Regions from separate parts of the Paenibacillus sp. ALE2 genome, predicted to be linked through region 2. Evidence: riboswitches for the same ligand, from Rfam matches in the RefSeq annotation. Region 2 holds a riboswitch; the other holds the start of a gene.
What was found. Region 2 has a riboswitch for ZMP and ZTP ahead of ACXHJ1_RS08995 (TIGR01440 family protein). Riboswitches for the same ligand answer to the same signal wherever they lie in the genome.
Positions count from the first base shown of each region.

Region 1: it holds a riboswitch for ZMP and ZTP, as region 2 does, so the genes downstream of both, ACXHJ1_RS02190 (bifunctional 5,10-methylenetetrahydrofolate dehydrogenase/5,10-methenyltetrahydrofolate cyclohydrolase) here and ACXHJ1_RS08995 (TIGR01440 family protein) in region 2, are expected to answer to the same signal.

Region 1 is NZ_CM134213.1:554,881-565,768, forward strand. It holds gene ACXHJ1_RS02155 (purple acid phosphatase family protein) at 1-609, opposite strand, end outside; gene ACXHJ1_RS02160 (Gfo/Idh/MocA family protein) at 884-1,885, opposite strand; gene ACXHJ1_RS02165 (deoxynucleoside kinase) at 2,077-2,718, opposite strand; gene ACXHJ1_RS02170 (deoxynucleoside kinase) at 2,718-3,338, opposite strand; gene ACXHJ1_RS02175 (response regulator transcription factor) at 3,506-4,105, opposite strand; gene ACXHJ1_RS02180 (sensor histidine kinase) at 4,102-5,235, opposite strand; gene desA (Delta(5) desaturase DesA) at 5,296-6,357, opposite strand; ZMP/ZTP riboswitch at 6,570-6,653, shown strand; gene ACXHJ1_RS02190 (bifunctional 5,10-methylenetetrahydrofolate dehydrogenase/5,10-methenyltetrahydrofolate cyclohydrolase) at 6,767-7,633, shown strand; gene ACXHJ1_RS02195 (cyclodeaminase/cyclohydrolase family protein) at 7,630-8,268, shown strand; gene ACXHJ1_RS02200 (stalk domain-containing protein) at 8,488-9,990, shown strand; gene ACXHJ1_RS02205 (ABC transporter substrate-binding protein) at 10,109-10,888, opposite strand, start outside.
Region 2 is NZ_CM134213.1:2,053,988-2,064,875, forward strand. It holds gene ACXHJ1_RS08970 (FtsW/RodA/SpoVE family cell cycle protein) at 1-274, shown strand, start outside; gene spoIIR (stage II sporulation protein R) at 491-1,183, shown strand; gene ACXHJ1_RS08980 (L-threonylcarbamoyladenylate synthase) at 1,365-2,648, shown strand; gene ACXHJ1_RS08985 (manganese efflux pump MntP) at 2,782-3,342, shown strand; gene ACXHJ1_RS08990 (low molecular weight protein arginine phosphatase) at 3,428-4,012, shown strand; ZMP/ZTP riboswitch at 4,091-4,172, shown strand; gene ACXHJ1_RS08995 (TIGR01440 family protein) at 4,380-4,967, shown strand; gene ACXHJ1_RS09000 (serine hydroxymethyltransferase) at 5,089-6,339, shown strand; gene ACXHJ1_RS09005 (carbohydrate ABC transporter permease) at 6,491-7,399, shown strand; gene ACXHJ1_RS09010 (carbohydrate ABC transporter permease) at 7,399-8,235, shown strand; gene ACXHJ1_RS09015 (ABC transporter substrate-binding protein) at 8,251-9,516, shown strand; gene upp (uracil phosphoribosyltransferase) at 9,867-10,496, shown strand; gene wecB (non-hydrolyzing UDP-N-acetylglucosamine 2-epimerase) at 10,607-10,888, shown strand, end outside.

The DNA.
Region 1 (10,888 bases), 1.5 Mb from region 2:
CCCCAACAACCAGTTCCACTGCTCTTCTTTGGTACCGGTATCTACGATATCCCCGTTGTGGACTACAAACTGAGCATGATTTACGGTTTGAAGTGCTTTTTCGAGCGTCTGTGAAGACAATATGGCTTCATCTTCGCTTTTTGCTTGTGTATCAGCTAGATCAATGAAGGTAAATTCACCACTCTTAGGAGCTGTTTGGAACGTACCTGTTTCGCTCCATATCCCACGCGCTGCATCACCAACACGATAATAATAAGCTGTGTCCGCTTGAAGGCCTGTTGCTACGGCTTTATGGACAAGCTCTTCTGGAGAATTGGTTGATGGAGAGGAAGTACCTTCAAATGTAAGAGCACTCGTAAAATCAGCTTCAGAAGCGGTTTTCTTGGTTACTTGAACCGTGCTCTTCGTGAAAAGTTTTGAGGTATACCAGGTAAATCCTTTGGAGGCTTTGGTGTCTCCATAAAATGTAGCTGTAACTTTACTAATACCTTGATCTGTGTTCACTGGTGACTCAGCATGAACAGGCAAAGCTGACATGCCAGTAATCAAACCTAGTGCAAGAGCAACAGACATAGATGTTGCTGACCATTTTTGAAACTTCTTAAACATGTGTACACTCCTCTGTGCAGTTAATATGTAAAAGTTATAAACATGATCATAACAATCAATTGTTAATACGTTGTCTTTGGAAATATAGTACTTTGTAAAAAATGAGAATAGGTATATAAACTAAAAAAGGCCCCGGATGTTTGCAAAATTTGCTAAACCGGGAGCCCTTATTCCTGTTCTAGGTGCTATTTACATATAGTATTAGACTCACCCCATATAAGAAACAGTGGCGAGTCTTCGAAAATCATTAAGGTTTTATTAAATCACTAGCCAACTAATGCGCAGAAGTATTTTTCAAATCCGCTTCATAACGAAGGCCAAATTGTTGTCTTGCCTCCTCCATCACTTCAGCGACTGCCAGTGAACACTCCAAAGAGTTAATAGAACTGTTGCGTTCCCCACTCTTGATCAGATCCATAAATTCCCGAATTTCATAATACATGGGCTCACGCGTCTGAGCCTTGGTCAAATCCTCAATCGTGCCGTCCCGATAATGAATTTTCACCTCATAGGGCTGGCTGATTTTGTCGATTACCATCGTTCCATACTCACCCTGAATTTCGGCAGGCAAATAGGAATCTGTAATTTTGGAATGCATGACGATCGCATCCATATCCGGATACTTCATCACGATGCTGCCCTCGCCGTCCACACCAGAGGATAACAGCACACCCACCGCTCGGATCTCATCCGGTTTGCCGAACAATGCCACCATCGGATACAAACAATACACTCCCAGATCCATCAAGGAACCATTTGAAAAAGCCGGATTAAAGGCATTCAGCACCTTACCCTGCTTAAAAGCATCAAAGCGTGAAGAGTATTGACAGTAACTTGCAAAATAACGCCGAACCCGGCCTATTTTATACATATGATCCTTTATAATTTTAAAGTTGGGCATAAGCGTGGATTTAACAGCCTCCATCAACAGAACATCGTTGTTGCGCGCGGCTTCGATCATGCTCTGCACCTCTGCTGCATTAGAAGCAAAAGGCTTCTCACACAGCACATGCTTTCCATGGTTCATACATAAGATCGCTTGCTCTGCATGTAAGGAATTAGGACTGGCAATGTATACGGCATCCACCTGATCACTTGCAGCCATTTGCGCCAGATCTGTAAAAACCTCCGGCTGGCTGCTATATTTATCAGCAAAGGCTTGGCCTTTCTCCTCTGTTCGTGAGTACACCGCAGTCAGGGAAAATTCGTCTGTCTCTATCGCAGCTTGAATAAATCTTTCCGTTATCCAGTTCGTTCCAACGATACCAAAACGCATCACAGTATCCCATCCTTTCCCGTGAGTCATTACAATTAATATATGTTCCTATTCTCGCATTCCAGCCAAGACTTGTCCACTATACTGCCTGTCATCCCTCATACTTCCACATATTAAAAAAGACTGCGGTCTATCAGCTTAATTTATACTGATTGTACCACAGTCCTTGTATGCTTTTTGGGGTTATATCTCTACTTTGTGGAGATTACCTTGCCCACTTCTGTCAAAATGGCATCCATGGAGGCAGGGTCATGTACATCGTACTCATCAATGTTTAGACGCAGTACAGGACAGGCATCAAATTCGTTGATCCAATTGGAATATCTGCGATGCATTTGCTCCCAATAGGATCGCTCGGTCTGAATCTCCATTTCGCGACCGCGTTCTTCGATCCGACTCAGTATGGAGGGCAAGCTGCCTTCCAGATAGATCAGCACATCAGGGTGCGGAAAGAACGGGGTCATGACCATCGCCTCAAACAGGCTAGTATATGTTTCGTAATCGGTAGGGTTCATTGTTCCCTGATCAGCATGCATTTTCGCAAAAATGCCTGTATCCTCATAAATGGAACGATCCTGCACAAAACCTCCACCAGACAAGAAAATGTTCTTTTGCTCCTTGAAGCGTTCCGCGAGAAAATAGATTTGCAGATGAAAGCTCCATCGTTCGAAGTCGTGATAAAATTTCTCCAGATACGGATTATGATCGACTTGCTCTAACGAGGTTTTAAAACCAAGACGACTGGCCAAAGCACCTGTTAACGTGGATTTACCTACACCTACCGTACCCGCTACCGTAATCAGGGCATTTGCAGGAATGTTGTAATTATTCACTATATAAGCTCCTTTACATCGGAAACAATTTGTTCAAATTGTGCCTGGTTTTCTACAAAATCAATTTCATTCCCGTTCACGGTCAATATACGCGGGGCAGGTGACTGTTCGGCGAGAAACTGAATGCCTTTATCATAATCCGTAATTAATTGCTCCAGATAGGCAGGGTCCATCTCCTGTTCAAAGGAGCGTCCGCGCTTACGGATTCTGCTCAGCAACGTATCCAAATCTGCTCTAATATAAACGATAATGTCCGGCTTAGGCATATCATCGGTGAGCAAATGATAGATTTGGCGATATTTTTCGAGTTTTACACCTTTAAGTGTACGTTCAGCAAAAATCAGATTTTTATAGATATGGTAATCTGAAATCACAGGCTGAGCTTTCTCGATATATTGCAGGCCAGTATCCTCTAGCTGCTTATACCGATTGCAGAGAAAGAACATTTCCAGCTGAAAGCTCCACTCATCTATATTTTGATAGAATTTATCGAGAAACGGGTTTTCCTCGACAATCTCTTTGATCATCGGCAAATGTAGCTCGGTTGAAAGCATCGAAGCCAACGTCGTCTTGCCGGCTCCAATCGGCCCTTCAACGGCTATAAACGGGGCTTGTTTCATGCGGTTCTGCTCCTCCTTGTACTCCAGGTCCATCCTGTGGACAACTATCCTATTGTATCACAAGGAAGTACGCTAGAGGCATAACAAATCTATGGATAAAACAAAAAAACAGAGCAGCTATGTTTGGTTTCATAGCGCCCTGTCCTGCTTAATATTTTGTCTGTCTCTCATTTAAACCAACCTTTTTCATTAAAACGTGTAATGGCCTCAATCCGGTTGCTGACACCCAGCTTATCGAGAATGACTGAAATATAATTCCGCACTGTCCCTGTTGTTAAATACAGTTCACCAGCAATTTCTTTGGTGTTCTTTCCGTCAGCAATAAGCGCCAAAACGGTCTTTTCACGCTCAGTCAGCGGGTTGACCTCGGCATAAGCATCATCAACCAGTTCTGGAGCGTAAATACGTCGACCTGCCATAATACTGCGAATGGAGGAAGCCAGTTCTTCACTGGGACTATCCTTGAGTAAATAACCGTGTGTGCCCGCCTTAATCGCTCGTTCAAAATACCCGGGGCGAGCAAACGTTGTTAAAATAAGCACCTTGCAATTCAAGCCTTTGAGTTCCTCTGCCGCATCCAATCCGCTCTTGATCGGCATTTCGATGTCCATAATGCATATGTCTGGCTGATGCAGCTTCACCAGTTCTATAGCTTCTTCCCCGTTGCTTGCTTTTCCGACTACTTTCATGTCTTCTTCCAAGTCCAACAGGGAGGCTAGAGCACCCAGCAGCATACGCTGGTCTTCTGCGATGACGATTCGAATCATGGCCCCACCTCCTCATTCGGCTTTTCAGTGATGTTAGGCACTTTAATGACCAGGGTCGTTCCCTGATCTGAACGCAGTTCCATACATCCGTTCACGAATTCGAGCCTTTCCTTCATGCCTTGCAGACCATGTCCCCGAAAGACTGCATTTTCTCCCATAATACCAACTCCATTATCCTGAATCCGCAGGGTCAATTCCTTACGAGACGGCTCAATGGTGATGGAGCAAGCGGTAGCTCCACTGTGTTTCACTACATTAGTTACAGCTTCCTTCATACACATACTCAGCACATTTTCATTCATTAATGACGTATGCTCCAGCTTCGGGTCGCCCTCCAAGGTCAGTTCGATGTGAGCAGCCTTTAAAATTTGCCGAATACGCAGCAGTTCATCCTCTAGTCTCATGCCGCGCATTTGAGTAACCATTTCTCTTACTTCTTTTAACGCACTTCTCGCCGTAAGACGAACATCGTTAATTTCGGCATGAGCCCGTTTCGGGTACTGGTCCAGCAACTTGCCCGCCAAATCGCTCTTCAGTCCAATGAGTGACAGCTTCTGACCCAAGGTATCGTGCAGGTCACGCGCGATTCTTTGCCGTTCTTCCAACTTAATCAATTCCGATATTTTTTTATTGGCATCCTCCAATTGGACCTGAAGCCGATCACTTTTGTTGCGATTAAAGTTCGTAATCGGCAGGAGGATCACACCAATCAGATTGAGCAGGATAAAAGGAATCTGCTTAATGAATACAGGATTTTGAGAAACAAACCCATAATTAATTAATCCAATCGTAATCACCATTAAAATGATATACAGCGTCGTAAATGCAGCCTTACTTTTCATATTACCAATCAGATAAGCGATAAATATGGAAAAGTACATATAGCTAAATAGCAGCGTCATCGTAATCGATATAGCAATCTGCACACTGGTCCAAAAGTATATGAGCCAGCCTTGAGAGACAAAAGCCAGTACATAACAAGCAAAAAACACCAAAATAATAGCAGTTCCCAGAATAATATGACTTGTAGATGAAGAGCTAAAATAATAAAAGGGCAGGATATAAAAGACAACCCACACATAAGGGCTAAGCCCCGTATTTCTTTGGAAAATCTGATACCACTTTTGCATCCTGCCACCCTTTTCTACTTTAGATACCCCTTATTTTAACATACCAATTTCCGTACAACGTTATTTTCGTTCCGTGCCTACAACAGGCGTAGGGATGGGCTTTGAAGTGCCAACACGTTTGCTAAGCAGCGGCTTTACTTGTTTAAAGGTCAGAAAGGTCTTGGTACTTTCATCCCATAGTCGGAACTTCAAAGATTCCAGACTGCTACTCACCGTAATCGTGGTCGCCTTTTGCAGCAACGGTGTCGCTTCATGCGCTTTCTCCAAATTGTAATTTGGTACTTTCGGGCTCAAGTGGTGAACATGATGAAAACCAATATTACCTGTAATCCATTGCAATACTTTAGGAAGCTTGTAGTAAGAACTGCCCTCGACGGCCGCATTAATATAACTCCACTCTTCATCATGCTCAAAATACGAATCCTCAAACTGGTGTTGCACATAGAACAGCCAGATTCCCAACATACCAGAGACAAAAAAGATAGGCGTCTGTACCAGAAGGAATGCCTGCCAACCAATAGCCCAGCACAACAGTGCATACAATGCAACAATGGATATATTCGTCACATAGGTGTTTATCTTTTCCTTACGTTTGGCTGTCTTGACATTAAACCGATAGGAAATCAAAAAAGTATAGATTGGACCTAGGCCGAACATAACCCAAGGATTTCGATATATACGATAGGCCAGCCGTGTCCATGTGGAAGCTGCTGTGTACTCTTCTACCGTGAGCACCCACATATCACCTGTGCCTCTTTTATCCAGATTACTGCTGGTTGCATGGTGGATCGCGTGACTATTTTTCCATTGGTGATAAGGGCAGAGCGTAATAATACCTGTAATAGTTCCCACAATATCGTTCAGCTTGCGACTTTTGAAAAAAGATTGATGACCACAATCGTGAAAAATAATAAACGTCCGTACCACAAACCCTGCCGCAATAATGGTAATGGGAAGCGTCAGCCAGTAAGAAACCGCTAGGCTAAGATAAGCGGCATACCACAATAGGATCAGCGGTCCCAAGGTATTGAACAGTTGCAGAACGCTGGATTTCGTGTTTATTTTCTCGTAGGGAGCCATATTTTTTTTCAATTGAGCTAACGGGAGTTGTGTCATACCCATTATGATCCTCCTTTAAAATGCAGCCCATACCTTAATCCTGTCAGGCGTACATGTTGATCTAAGCTCAGTATAAGGAGACCGCTGTATCTGCTGTAGTCATAAACGTCAGTTCAGGCATATGACATTTGTCATATAGACAACTAACCAAACCTGTTTGGCAAATGTTCACGGGTTTCTTTTCTGCTGTTATTTTGTTAAAATATAAGATATATAACGCTGTATGTGACTGGCGAAGTCAGTGGAATGAACCACGAGGGAGCATACAATCAAGCGTACCGTTCGCCTGGGAGAAGTATTTGCAGAGGATTCGTCTGTCTTGACGACCTTGTGCAAATACTTTTTTTCGTTTTCTAAGACCATGACACCCTGTTGATTCCATTATGCGATAAATTCAGAGGAGGCTCGGACTATGGCTATTATCATGAAATCCAAAGAAGCAGCTGAGCAAGTGTATGCAACGATCCGTTCCCAAGTAGAGCAAATGAAACAGCAAGGACACCGTCCCCATCTGGCAACCCTGTTGGTAGAGGGTGATCCGGCATCTGCATACTATGCACGGACCAAGCAAAAAATAGCAGAGAAGCTGGGCATCTCATTTCATCTCCATACTTTTAATCGTCATGTAAGCGAAGCCGAACTTCTGCACGTGATCGGTACCCTAAATGATGCATCCCATGTACATGGCATTATGCTGGAACTCCCGCTTCCTCAACATCTTTCTGCCTCCGTTATTAAGCAGTCCATCGCCCCCTACAAGGATATTGATGGAATTACACCTAATAACAAGCTGGCTACCGTTACGGGTGACGCAGGGCTATACCCCGCTACACCTCAAGCCTGTATTGAACTGCTCAAGCATTACGGCCACTCCTTGACAGGCAAAAATGTCACGCTCGTGGGCATCGGGCAAACAGTGGGACTTCCCCTTTTCCACATGCTGCAAAGAGAAAATGCCACCGTCACCGCCTGTCATGCAGGTACGCGTGATATTGCAGAGCATCTGAGCCATGCAGACATTGCCTTCGTCGCAGTCGGATGTCCTGATGTGATTACGCAGGATATGGTTCACCCAGGTCTGATTCTCGTGGATGCAGGAATTAATGAGACGCTGGAGGGTAAAATTGTGGGGGACGCTGCTCAGGACGTTGTAGAAAAGGTACATGCCATTTCTCCCGTTCCTGGTGGCGTGGGCACCCTAACGACCGCAATTTTGTACAAAAATCTGCTCAAAGCGATACGTCTGCAACATTACTCCAGAGAGGTGGTTTATTCATGAGTGAACTGTCGTGGAACCAGTCCATCGGACATTTTCTGAAAGAAGCTGCAAGTGCAGCGCCTACCCCTGGTGGAGGAAGTGTATCCGCGCTGGCTGCGGCACTAGGCGCAGCGATGACCTCCATGACCGCCAACCTTTCACAAGGAGAAAAATACACGCAATTCCGTGAACAAATGGTGCAAGTCATTAGCAGTATGGAAAGATTGTCTACGCATTGTGAGGAACTGATGGCCGCAGACATCCAATCCTTTGAACAGTACATGACCGCGCTGCGTTTGCCCAAAGAAACAGACGAAGAAAAGCGCTATCGTACCCATTCCTTACAAACAGCTGTGATTGCTGCCATTGAGGTACCTATGCGCCTGCTGGAAGTATGCCGGGACGGACTATCACAAGCCTACAACATTGTGGAAATATCCAATAAAAATGTGATCTCCGATCTGGGCATCGGTGCGATTTTGTTTGAAGCAGCCGCTCAATCCGCCCTGCTCACCATTGATATTAACCTTGCCTCGCTAAAAGACTTGGATGTCAAACAATCCTACGAAGCCAAAACAGCCACACTCCTCCGTGAAATCGGACAAATTAAAGAGCAAACCTTATTGACTGTGCGCAGTCGAATCGCAAGTAGTTAGCTCATACTACGCACTAGCTGTGCTAACCCATATATTCTACCTACTTGCTAACAGAAATAACCTCCAAATCCATCTCTATTTGTTGGATTTGGAGGTTATTTTATTTTGATTCATTACATTTGGAAAACTTTTCTATACTTTCTTCGTCTATGGATTAGGGATATTCTTTAAGATTACTTTTTCTCTTATACACATTGATCAAGAAATGAGGAAAATCGTATGAAAAGACGTGCTCTATTACTCAGTATAATTACGTTATTACTGATCAGTCCCAGGGTGTGGGCGGCCGGAAATGATTCTACATCGCATATTCGCTCCTATGATTCCGGAAGTCTGATCCAATCCGATGGAAGCTTGTGGCTGTGGGGCTATAATCAATCCGTACCGACTCGTGTAGAGGGTAAACCAAACGTAATAAAAACATTCTCTAATATCATCAACGAAAGCGATCTGGTATTTACCTTGCAAGACCACTCTGCTTGGTATGTGCCTAGAAACAATATTTCTGAATCCGTGAAATTTGTTCCTCTGGAAGGACTACAGAACCTCGCAGCTGTAAGTAGTTTGAATGATCATGTGCTCGCTCTGACCAACGAAGGCAGCATATTTCTCGCTGATCAACTCGACAATAGAAACATCTTCAGTCCTTTTCAAACCCTATCTGGCATCGATGAGGTTGCCGATATAGTCAGTTACTATGAAGAAAGACCGGATTATGAGGAACGCTGGATATTTCTTAAGAAAGACGGCAGTGTATGGAAAAACACAACAGCCTTACAGGGTTTCGAACCTATTTCACCATTAAAAGACATTACGGCAATTACTAAAAATATAGCCTTAAAAAAGAATGGTACCGTGTGGACGTGGCCCAAAGAATTTGATAAAAATGCAGCTCCGTCCGAAACGCTATCCGTATCGCAAATTCAAGCCTTATCGGGCATCAAGACCATCAAGGCTAATAGGTATTCCAATCTCGCCATTGATCAGCAAGGTCGGCTATGGTTCTGGGGGGCTACAGTTACAGGTGCCTTAGACAATACAACCTATCACAACACGAATACCCCTGTACTGCTAACAGGAGTAAAGGACGTTAAAGACGCCTTTTTCGTTGAGCGCTCCCTTCTTGCTCTAACCACTGCTGGCAATGTATATGTTGCATCTCTAGATGGCGAAAAATTATCCTCCCATGTCCCTTTTACATTACTTGCTCAAAATATTCAAAGCATCAAGGCAGGACCACGGCACGTCATCATGCAAAAGGCAAACGACGCACTGTGGGGCTGGGGTGTTAACAAACACGCGCAACTCGGCATAGGCGATTATGAATTTCTTTATAGTACGCCAGTTCCTGTACAAAAGCCGATTCTCGTCCGTCTCAACAGTACACCTGTCCCTCTAAGCAACGGTGTGATTACCCGCAATGGGCAGGCGTTTATTCCCCTGCGTTCTGTTTTTGATCAACTGGGAGCCGACATCACTTATGATTTCAACAGCAAAATAGCGAAAATGAATCAGTCCAAGGCGGGAGACCCTCCCGTCTCTCTAGAAATAAATTTTAAAACCAGCCAAACAAAAGTGAACGGTAAATCTGTAGAACTCACCAATCCACCCTTCATGGTGAACGGTATTGGTTATCTTCCACTGAGGCTCATCAGCGAGACACTGGGAGCCAAGGTAGATTGGATACAAAAAGAAGATACTATCGTAATTACGACGAAATAATATATAAAAGACCAGTCCAAACATGATTTATGTTGGACTGGTCTTTTATTGCTATATACTGCGTGTAGTATGCAGCTTCCTATCTACCTTCGACATTTCGTTACAACACAAAATCCACCTATTTTTTAGCTTTATTCTCTTTCTCTCTTTCAACCAGCATATCCACAATCATATCAATCTGTCCGGTAATAGCGATCGGATCATAGCGATAGTACGTATCAAAATCATTAAAGAACACTCTATTATTCTTCACCGCAGGCAGATTGCCCCACACAGCGGACGATTTCAGTTGCTTAAGCGCGGTTCCCTTTTTGTCTGGATCATAGGTTGTCAGGAACATGTAATCTGCGTCATACTGCGGCAGTACCTCCATTGAAAGCTGTACGGTTTGTTCCTTGGAATTAGCTGTCTTCTTCGGCATGTTCAGTTTGAGCGCATTGTATACAGCTTGTCCGCCTCGTCCTGCATTGTCGCCAAAGATCCAAAGTGCGTTTTTATCCGTCAGCTCATACAACCCGAAAGTTGCCTTTTCGTCAATAACACCTTTCAGACGAGCGCGGCCTTCAGCAGCCTTTTTGTCAAAGGCGGCAATAAATTGCTCAGCCTTCTCCTTTTCCCCAGTGATATCGCCGAACAGCTTGACCGTATCATAGATATTAGTCGTGGTGCCGTACGGAATGTACAGGGTAGGTGCGATTTTAGACAAAGCTTCATAATTCGTATCCTTCATAACTACGATCAGATCGGGTTTGAGTTCCAGCGTCTTCTCCAAATTGGTTGGATCACCCACCTCTTTGGTTCCTTTTTCCTTTAGCAAATCAGTCAGAAAAGGATTTTGAAACGCAGTCGGCTCCACCCCCACCACGTTAGCACCTACGGATAGCAGTTCTCCGCCGTA
Region 2 (10,888 bases):
TTCACTGGAATGTCGGGATCGGGCTGGCCCGTATATAATTGTCGGGATTGTGTCCATGTTGCTGTATCAGATTTTTGAGAACATTGGTGCGTTTCTGGGCATTATGCCACTTACGGGGATTACGCTCCCGTTCATAAGCTATGGCGGTACCTCGTTGCTTATTAACATGGCTAGTATTGGCTTAGTTATGAGCATTAAGGTGCATGGTCAGGAGCTAGAGGATGACCTGCCGCAGCCTTCCAGAGTAAGCTTGACGAAGGCGAAAAAAGCCTAGTACAGGTGGGTTGTGGCTAAATATTGATAGTTATTTGTACGAGTTGAAACGGTGCAACAAAAGAGTCCAGATTGTGAAATCTGGGCTTTTTTATATTCCTAGGTGACGATCTAGCTTGCAATAGCCTGAATTATTTTACGAGATTCATAGGTTTAGGACTCTCCCAAACCGGACAGACTGATAGACATGATAGAGTTTGGGTTTGGGGGGACGAAGATGGGAAGTTGGATAAGGCAAGCTGCAATGATACTCTTTTGTATTTCAATATTAATGATGTCTTGGGAAGGTCAAAAAACAGATGCAGCTATGACCACGGGGGCAAGAGGAACTTTAGCATCTGGAGTGGCCACCACAGGGTTGAAAGTAATTCCGCACGATTCCATTCGACTGCGCATTTTGGCTAATTCAGATCGTCCGGAGGATCAGTTGGTTAAGCGCGAAATACGGGATGCCATCGTGCAGCAGATGAATGCGTGGGTGGGTGAGCTGGACAATCCACAAAGCCTAAATCAAGCCAGAGTGTTGATTGACGAACATTTACCTGAAATTGATCGCTTGGTAGGTGAAGAACTGGCTCTTCGCGGTATAGCGTATGATCATCAGGTGGAGCTGGCAAGTGTACCTTTTCCGACGAAAATGTACGGTGGTCTTGTCTACCCGGCAGGGAATTATGAGGCGCTTCGGGTTACACTGGGGCAAGGGAAAGGGCAAAATTGGTGGTGTGTGCTGTTCCCGCCGTTGTGCTTTATTGATGCAGGCAGTGGTGAAGCAGCAGCACAAACTGTATCGGCAAAAACAAGTCATGAAGACAATCGAACGAACGCCGCTGACAAGGAGCCGGAAGTACGTTTTTTCCTGTGGGATGCCCTTACGGGTCTGTTGAACTGGGTGAGTGGCTTGTTTGCCTAAATGTTTCGTCAGTGCTATGGAAAAGAGAACAACGAGTGTAAGTTTCCCCATATGTTATAATGGAACTTACGATAGATATACAGAGGACAGAGCCAATTCGAACTGATTTGTTAAAGTAGGTTTTTTGGGGATCAGGGCCATGAAATGGCCTGTATGACAATAAGATATGGGATGATCTGATATGAGTGATAAAGTGAATCAAATGCATGACATGCACGTAGGTTTTGTGAAAAAAGAGATAGCAGAGCAGGAGCAGGCGTTACAGCCTTCTCATACACACTGGTGGGATGTAAGATGTCTGGTTCCTGTAGAGAGCACGACTGTATCTGCTACCTCGTCTTTTGAGGTGGAAAAAGTGGATTCTGTTGGTTCTGTGAACAACACTGACGGGGATGGTTCTGACGAACTTTCAGCTGGACAGGCTCTGATCGCAGCGGAAAAGGGCATACGCGAGGCCGCCGTACTTCTCCAGGCTGGAGAGACGGTAGCCTTCCCTACGGAAACCGTGTACGGACTGGGGGCCGATGCACGCAGCACTAAAGCGGTGGAGGCGGTATTTGCTGCCAAAGGTCGTCCTTCCGATAACCCGCTCATTGTACATATTTCCGATGCTGCTCAATTAAAAGGCATGGTAGCGGAAATTAACGATACATCCCGAGCGCTGATGAATGCATTTTGGCCAGGACCGCTGACCCTCGTATTGCCGGTAGTGCCGCAGGCACTGTCATCGCGTGTGACAGCAGGCTTGGACACGGTCGGTGTGCGCATGCCGGATCATCCAATCGCGCTGCGCTTGATCACGGAAGCCGGTTGTCCGCTGGCTGCACCAAGCGCCAACCGCTCGGGAAGACCCAGTCCGACTCTAGCACAGCATGTGCTGGAGGACCTGGAGGGTCGCATCGGCGGTATTTTGGACGGAGGTCCCACGGGGGTGGGACTGGAGTCCACGGTAGTGCAAGTGGGTGACGACGGAACCGTCACCATTCTGCGCCCTGGCGGCGTGACGGCTGAACAGCTCGCTGCGGTTGCTCGTGCCGTCGTACTGGACCCGGCGTTGGCTGCCACAGCCGGGCGGGATGTCGACAGCCTGGCGCCGCGCTCGCCGGGCATGAAGTATACGCACTACGCGCCGCGAGGCCGCTTGAGCGTGGTACAAGGCCCGTCGCCTGTTGAAGTGACGGGCTGGATTCGCGACGCGCTGGCGGAGGCTGCCGCGCGCGGGGAGCGCACGGCGGTGCTCGCGTTCGACGACCATGCCGCCGGCTACGCCGGAGAACGGGTCTACACGCTGGGCAAGCTGGACGCGCTCCATGAGGCGGCGCAGCGCCTGTACGGCGTGCTCCGACGCTGCGATGAAGACGGCGTCACCTACATTTTGGCGGAAGCCTGCCCGCCGAAGGGATTGGGAGACGCCGTCATGAATCGACTGCTTAAAGCGGCAGGTCATCGAATTATCCGATTGTAGCTTCTGTAAAGTATGGAGTCTCTTATTTTAATTCCTCCTCTCTGTTTTGGGTATTTTTAGTACCTGCTTGTACTGATTTGCCCCTTGTCCGCATAACGTGTACAAGAACAGACGGATAATGGAGGGATGGAGTATGCTGGCAGCCTCTGCCGATGCTGGGCAGGTTGTAACGATTCTGATCATGGCGGTAGCGCTAGGGATGGATGCGCTGTCGCTGGGCGTAGGGATCGGTATGAAGGGGATACGCCTGCGAGACGTGCTGCGCATCAGCATTGTGATTGGTTTTTTTCACATCCTGATGCCGTTGCTGGGAATGTTCACAGGCCATTATATGAGTTCTTTATTAGGCCATGTGACGACCTATTTCGCAGGGGGATTACTCATCCTTTTGGGCGGGCATATGGTGTACAATTCCTTCAAGGGAGACGGCGTACACGTATTGGATCATCGGTCGCCTTTGGGTCTTTTGCTATTTGCACTTGGGGTGAGCATTGACTCATTTTCTGTGGGAGTGTCCCTGGGGATGTTCCAGAGTGACCTGGTGCTGACTGTTCTGGCCTTTGGTTTTTGCGGGGGAGCGATGGCGATGCTGGGGCTGTTACTGGGGCGCAAGGTCAGCCGCAATCTGGGGGATTATGGAGAAGCGGTGGGCGGTGCCGTTTTGCTGGCATTCGGTTTTATGTTTATGTTTTGATTTTAACGTAGACAGTGTAAAATAAATACAGGATTTGAGTAATCCTCTGTTTATATATTTTTTCAACATACGGGGGGTGAAGACGTTGAAGAATATCTTATTTGTATGCACAGGGAACACCTGTCGCAGTCCAATGGCTGAGGGGATGCTGCGTAAGTTGGCTGCTGAGCATGGACTGGAACTGGAAGTGCGTTCCGCTGGAGTAGCTGCGATGGACGGGGCGTCGATATCCCGGCATGCAGAGGCGGTTCTACGTGATCACGATATATCCGATCAGATCACTTCAACCCCTTTAAGCGACGGGCTTGCCGAGTGGGCACATCTGATCTTAACCTTGACGCAAGGACATAAACAGCATGTCATTCAACGGTTTCCACAAACGGCGGGCAAAGTATTTACGCTGAAGGAGTATGTGGAGGACCGGGACGCAGTGCTGAAGGACGTACAGGAATTAGACGGCTTGTATGCTTCACAGCAGTTGATGGCTTCACTTGGACAAGAGCTATCAGCGCAGGAACGTGAGCGAATGATTGAATTACATCAACGGATTCCGGGCTTCGATATCTCAGATCCGTTTGGCGGTTCGCGGGAGGACTACGATGTCACAGCTGCGGAAATCCGTGTAGCTTTGCATAAGTTGCTGGACAAGCTAAAGGGATCTTCCGAATAAAGTCGGTACCATTCCTCTATTTTGTACGGAATCTGTTGATTTTCGACAGTTAATCCGTTAAGATAAGGTGGAAAAATGAGAATCCGATGTAACTGGCGACAAAAGTGGGATTAACCACGATGGAGCATCGGATATACGGCCGGTCGCCTGGGCAAAAGAGCAATTCCACATAGGTGTGGACTGCTCTTTTTTCGTATACGAGCTACAGCAGATCTTCTGTTGCCTTCTTGTTCTTCCATTTTTTCTGCTCGAAATCTGAAACATCGGCTATAATATAGTCAGATTGTGATCAGGAGAGAGTGTGTTGAACTTGGGGCATGGGACCATGCCTAGTCTCTGAGAGGCTGTTCAACCAAAGGAGGTTCCAATGGTAGAACAATTGGATCATGAGATTTCACTCGAAGCACAGACCGCTTCTGTCGTGCGGGAAATTGCAGAAGTGGCCAGTCTTAAAGCTGGTCGCCTGCTGGTTATTGGCGCAAGCACGAGTGAAGTGGCTGGAAGTCGGATCGGCACAGCAGGAGCGCTGGATGTGGCTCAGCAAGTGTTGTCTGGAGTAGAATCCGTTCGCAGAGAGTATGGCTTTGATGTGGCGTTTCAATGCTGTGAGCACTTGAACCGAGCACTGGTCGTTGAACGTTCTCTACTGGAGCGATTAGGCCTGATGGAGGTTGCGGCTGTTCCTGTTCGTACAGCAGGGGGCTCTATGGCTACCGTTGCCTATCGCTCTATGGACGATGCGTGTCTGGCGGCGAATGTGCAGGCTCATGCCGGGATAGACATCGGCGAAACGCTGATTGGCATGCATTTGCGCCCGATTGCCGTTCCGTTTCGCCCAAGCCTTCGCTGGATTGGTGAAGCACGTGTGACGGCTGCGTTCACTCGTCCTCCACTTATTGGCGGACAACGGGCAGTGTACAGTCTGGAACAAGAAGCCGGCGGAAACTGCGATTAACATTTGGCATGTCGGCATGTTTGTACTGATCTTTTTTGCATTGATGATGAGGTACCCAACAGAGGAGCAGGCATTTGCTTGTATACCCAACAATTTGACCATGGAGAGGGAGTAATCAATCATGATGGAACATCTGCGTAAAAGTGACCCGGCAGTGATGGAAGCAATGGGGCTTGAACTGAAACGGCAACGCCACAATATCGAGCTGATCGCATCTGAGAATATCGTCAGTGAAGCAGTAATGGAAGCCATGGGCTCCGTGCTTACCAATAAATATGCTGAAGGTTATCCGAACAAACGCTACTATGGTGGCTGTGAGCATGTAGATATCGTCGAAGATATTGCACGTGACCGTGCGAAAGAACTATTTGGCGCCGAGCATGCGAACGTGCAGCCTCACTCTGGAGCGCAGGCTAACATGGCGGTATATCTGGCAGCTCTTCAACCTGGAGATACTGTACTGGGTATGAATCTGGCGCATGGCGGCCACTTAACACACGGAAGCCCGGTTAATGCCTCCGGTTTGTTGTATAACTTTGCTGCTTACGGTGTACGTGAAGACAACTTCCGCATCGACTATGATGAAGTGCGCAAAGCAGCCTTCAAGCACCGCCCTCGTCTGATCGTAGCTGGTGCAAGTGCATATCCGCGTACTATCGATTTTGAAGCCTTTGCTTCCATTGCTAATGATGTAGGTGCTTTATTCATGGTGGATATGGCACATATCGCAGGTCTCGTGGCAGCAGGGATTCATCCTAGTCCGGTTCCCCATGCTCAATTTGTGACAACAACGACACACAAAACGCTGCGTGGTCCGCGTGGGGGTCTAATTCTGACTCGCAAAGCGTGGGCGCAAGCGATTGATAAAGCTATCTTCCCTGGTACTCAAGGAGGACCACTGATGCACGTGATCGCGTCCAAAGCAGTTGCTCTGGGTGAAGCGCTCCAGCCATCATTCAAAACCTATGCGCAAAACGTAGTTCGCAACGCACAGGTGCTGGCTGAGACATTGCTGGCAGAGGGAATCAACATTGTATCCGGTGGTACGGATAATCACCTGATGCTGTTGGATACTCGCAATTTGAATATTACAGGTAAAGAAGCGGAGCATGTATTGGATTCCGTGGGTATCACGGTCAACAAAAATGCTATTCCTTTCGACCCAACGAGTCCGTTCGTTACCAGCGGCATTCGTATTGGTACACCTGCTGCAACTTCTCGTGGTATGGATGAAGAGGCTATGGTTAAAATCGGTAAAATCATTGCTGATACTCTTAAAAATCCAAAAGATGATACTGTATTGTCCAAAGCAAGCCAAGCGGTGGGCGAGTTGACAGACAAGTTCCCGATCTATCCAGGAACACAATACTAATTCATCGCCATTCCTTTTAATCTTTATATGATAAGGCTGTTTTCCTTTCGTTAGCGAAGGGAGAACAGCCTTTTTTTGATTCCAGACGACTCGAAACTTACGTTTTTGGGTAATAAGCGATTAAAGTAAGGATTTATGCGCATTTTCCTTCATGATCTACGACAAAGGAGTGATTGCATTGAGCCAAAGAAAATCCGCGCAATTATTGCAGCAGCTCATATTTGTAGGACCGATGGCGTTGTTTTTCGTCTTAATTATGGTCATTCCGTTTCTGTTGGGGCTGTATTATTCCATGACGAACTGGGATGGCGTATCTGAACATGTCCGATGGCTCGGGCTAGGGAATTACGTTCATATTTTTAAAGATGATCCGGACTTCCGTAATGCATTTTGGTTTACGGTCCGTTTTACCGTATGTGGTGTCATTCTAACTAACCTGGTGGGCTTTTTCCTGGCCTATGCGCTTACAAAGCCGTTGCGTACTCGCAATGCACTGCGAACTGTATTTTTTATGCCTAATATGATCGGCGGCTTGCTGCTCGGCTTCATCTGGCAATTTATATTTGTACGTGGCTTTTCGGCGGTAGGAGAGGCCACAGGGCTTTCCTTTTTCAAACTGCCGTGGTTGGGTGATGGGCCTACTGCATTTTGGGGAACTGTCATTGTGTTTGTTTGGCAATACGCAGGTTATCTCATGGTTATTTACATATCCTCTCTAAATAATGTCCCGCATGCTCTTATTGAATCAGCCCAAATTGATGGTGCGAGCCGAAGACAGGTTTTGCGTCATATCGTGGTGCCGCTTATTATGCCAGCAGTGACCGTCTGCTTGTTCCTGGCGATATCCTGGTCCTTTAAAGTATTTGAGCTGAATTTGGCTTTGACAAAGGGTGGACCATTCAAGGCGACAGAGTCTGTAGCGTTGGACATATATAATGAAGCGTTTACAAATAATCGACTTGGATTGGGGACTGCTAAGGCTATGATTTTCTTTGTGGTCGTTGCGATCATTACCAGCATTCAGGTGCGTCTCACGAAGAAAAAGGAGGTCGAAATGTAATGGAAAAAACATCGAACCATCGTTTAAGCACATGGGTAGCTGAAATATTGCTTATTGTGGTTGGGTTGATCTTTCTAGTTCCGTTCTATTTTTTGCTCGTAAACTCGGTTAAATCTTTTGGAGACATTTTGGCTCATTCCGCTTCGTGGCCGACGACCTTCCGTTTTGAAAATTATGCTAACGCCTGGAATAAAATAAACTTTCCCACAGCACTGGGGAATTCACTGATCGTCACCATCGTCAGCAATGCGCTTTTGCTGCTGATCAGCTCGATGGCCGCCTACCAAATGGTTCGGCATGATACTCTTTTTAATCGGTTCCTGTTCGGTTTACTTGTGGCTGCGATGGTCGTACCTTTTCAATCGATTATGTTGCCGCTTATGGAAGTGTCCAACGTATTGAGCCTGAACAACAGCATACCAGGACTGATTTTGTGCTATCTGGGTTTTGGAGCACCTTTATCAGTTTTTCTGTTTCATGGCTTTATTAAAACGGTGCCTATTGAGGTTGAGCAAGCGGCGAGAGTGGATGGTTCCTCTCGTTACGGGGTGTTCTTTCGCATCGTTTGTCCCCTGTTGCTCCCGATGTTCGTGACCGTACTTATTTTGAATACGTTATGGATTTGGAATGATTATCTGCTGCCTTCGCTCATTTTGAATGATCCTGAGCTGCGTACGATTCCGATTGCGACCTATATGCTGTTTGGTCAATATACCAAGCAATGGGACTTGGCGTTGCCCGCACTGGTGCTCGGAATCACGCCAATCGTTGTGTTTTTTCTGGTGATGCAAAAATACATCGTTTCTGGCATTGCGGCCGGAGCGGTTAAAGGCTGATGGGAGGGTTATCGGATGAAAAAGACAGTGCTGCTTGTCATCTCCCTGATGTTGCTGCTTACGTGTATGCTTGCAGGTTGTGGTAATACAAAGGCTCAACAGAGTGGGACCAAAACGATACACATTTATCAATTCAAAGTGGAGATTTCGGAACCGTTGAACAAACTGAAGGCTGAGTATGAAAGAACGCACCCTGGTATCAAGCTGGATATTCAATCTGTCGGTGGGGGTACGGACTACGGTGCTTCGTTGAAGGCTAAATTCGCCTCAGGCGACCAGCCGGACATTTTCACGAATGAGGGTTACCAGGATCGCGATACGTGGTTTGAGTATCTGGAGGATTTGTCGGATCAGCCATGGGTGAAGGACCTGGACGATTTCGCCCGTAAGCCGATGACGGTTAACGGTAAGATTTATGGACAGCCTATGAACCTGGAGGGATTTGGTTTTGTTTATAATAAGGATTTGTTCAAAAAAGCGGGTATAACCAAATTGCCTCAGACGTTAGATGAATTGGAGGAAGCAGCCAAGCGACTGAAAGCAGCAGGGATTATCCCTTTTGCTAACGGCTATGCAGAATGGTGGGTTCTGGGAAACCATTTTATCAATATCCCCTTTGCCAGACAGCCGAACCCGGAGAGTTACGTTGCGGATTTAAACCAAGGAACTGCTCGCATTCCTGGTAACCCCGTGTTCGATCAGTGGGTGAAGTTGCTTGACCTGACTTTAAAATATGGAAACCCCAATCCGCTCACGACGGACTACAATACACAAGTGACACTGTTTTCAACAGGCAAGGCCGCTATGATGCACCAGGGGAACTGGACGCAGCCGCAAATAGATGGAATTAATCCTAACTTGAATTTGGGTATTCTTCCTACGCCTATAGACAATAATTCTTCCACTGGAGACAAACTGGCTGTGGGAGTGGCCTCGAACTGGGTTGTCAACAAAAACTCGCCTGTGAAGCAGGAGGCAAAGGAATTTCTCAACTGGCTGGTCACATCAGAAACAGGCAAGCATTATATTACCAAGGAGTTTAAGTTCGTTCCTGCTTTCAAAAGTATCACGTCTAGTGACGAGACCACAGGTGATTTGGGTGCGGAAATATCTCGGCACGTGAAGGAAGGCAAGATATGGAGCTGGAACTTCCAGCGCTTTCCAAAGGGGCTAAATCAGGATTTAAGCAGTAGTATGCAAGCCTATATCGCAGGCGTTATTACGAAGGACGAAATGCTTCAGCAATTTCAGGGAGCGTGGGACAATCTGAAGTATAGATAAAGAATATATGCGTGGGATAGCAGAGGCTATATCTCAGGCAGGAAGTTTAGAACTGGTAGGCTTTGACGGTCAAGGACCGTCAGAGCCTTTTTATTGATTTCATATGACAAAAGTCACACGTAAATGGGCCTTGCCAAGTATTTTGCCTGTCATATCTTTCCCTTGACAAAAGGTTGCAGTGGCAGGTGTTAAATCAATCAAGGGAATGTTATAATAAACAGGATTTACAGGCACGCATTGCATCTGTGCTTATTTGGTTTGTACAAATAGGTTACATAGATCCTTTCGAATCAGGATGTTCGATATGCTGGTGCGGAAGAACGTGACGATAATACCGGAGGGAATATATTATGGCAAAACTGGTGGTTTGCGATCACCCTTTGATCCAACACAAACTTACATTTATCCGCGATGTGCGGACCAACACGAAAGATTTCCGTGAACTGGTTGATGAAGTAGCAACTTTGATGGCTTATGAAATTACAAGAGATATTCCGCTAGAGAGCATTACGGTACAGACTCCAGTTGCTGAAACTGAAGGTAAAGTGATTTCTGGTCGTATGTTGGGCCTTATCCCGATTTTGCGTGCAGGCCTGGGTATGCTGGATGGTGTCGTAAAGCTTTTGCCTGCTGCAAAAGTAGGACATGTGGGGTTGTTCCGTGATCCTGAGACATTGCAACCCGTAGAATATTATACGAAGCTGCCTACGGATGTAACTGAACGTGAATTGATCGTAATTGATCCGATGCTCGCAACGGGCGGGTCGGCGATCGCAGCGATTGATGTGTTGAAAAAAAGAGGCTGTACTCAAATTAAAATGATGAATCTGATTGCCGCTCCTGAAGGAGTGAAAGCTGTGCAGGATGCGCATCCTGATGTAGACATTTATGTCGCTGCACTGGACGAGCGTTTGGATGATCATGGTTACATCATTCCGGGTCTTGGGGATGCGGGAGACCGCTTGTACGGAACTAAGTAGACTGCTTTTAGCGGTTCGGCACAATCTATGGACGCTAAGACAGATCATCTATCTGAATCACGGAAGATCTGGGAAGCAGACGTTTATTATGAAAAGGGGTTCAACAGAAAATGTCTAAAATTAAAGTGATGACCATTTTCGGTGTGCGTCCGGAAGCGATTAAGATGGCACCTCTCATTTTGGAGCTTCAGCGCCATCCGGAGCATATCGAGTCCGTAGTATGCGTAACAGCTCAACATCGCCAGATGCTTGATCAGGTTCTGGAAGTTTTTAATATCCACCCTGACTATGATCTGGATGTAATGAAGGATCGCCAGACACTCAATGAAATCTCCATACGTGTACTTCAAGGTCTGGAACCCGTATTGCGTGAAGCCAAGCCTGATATCGTG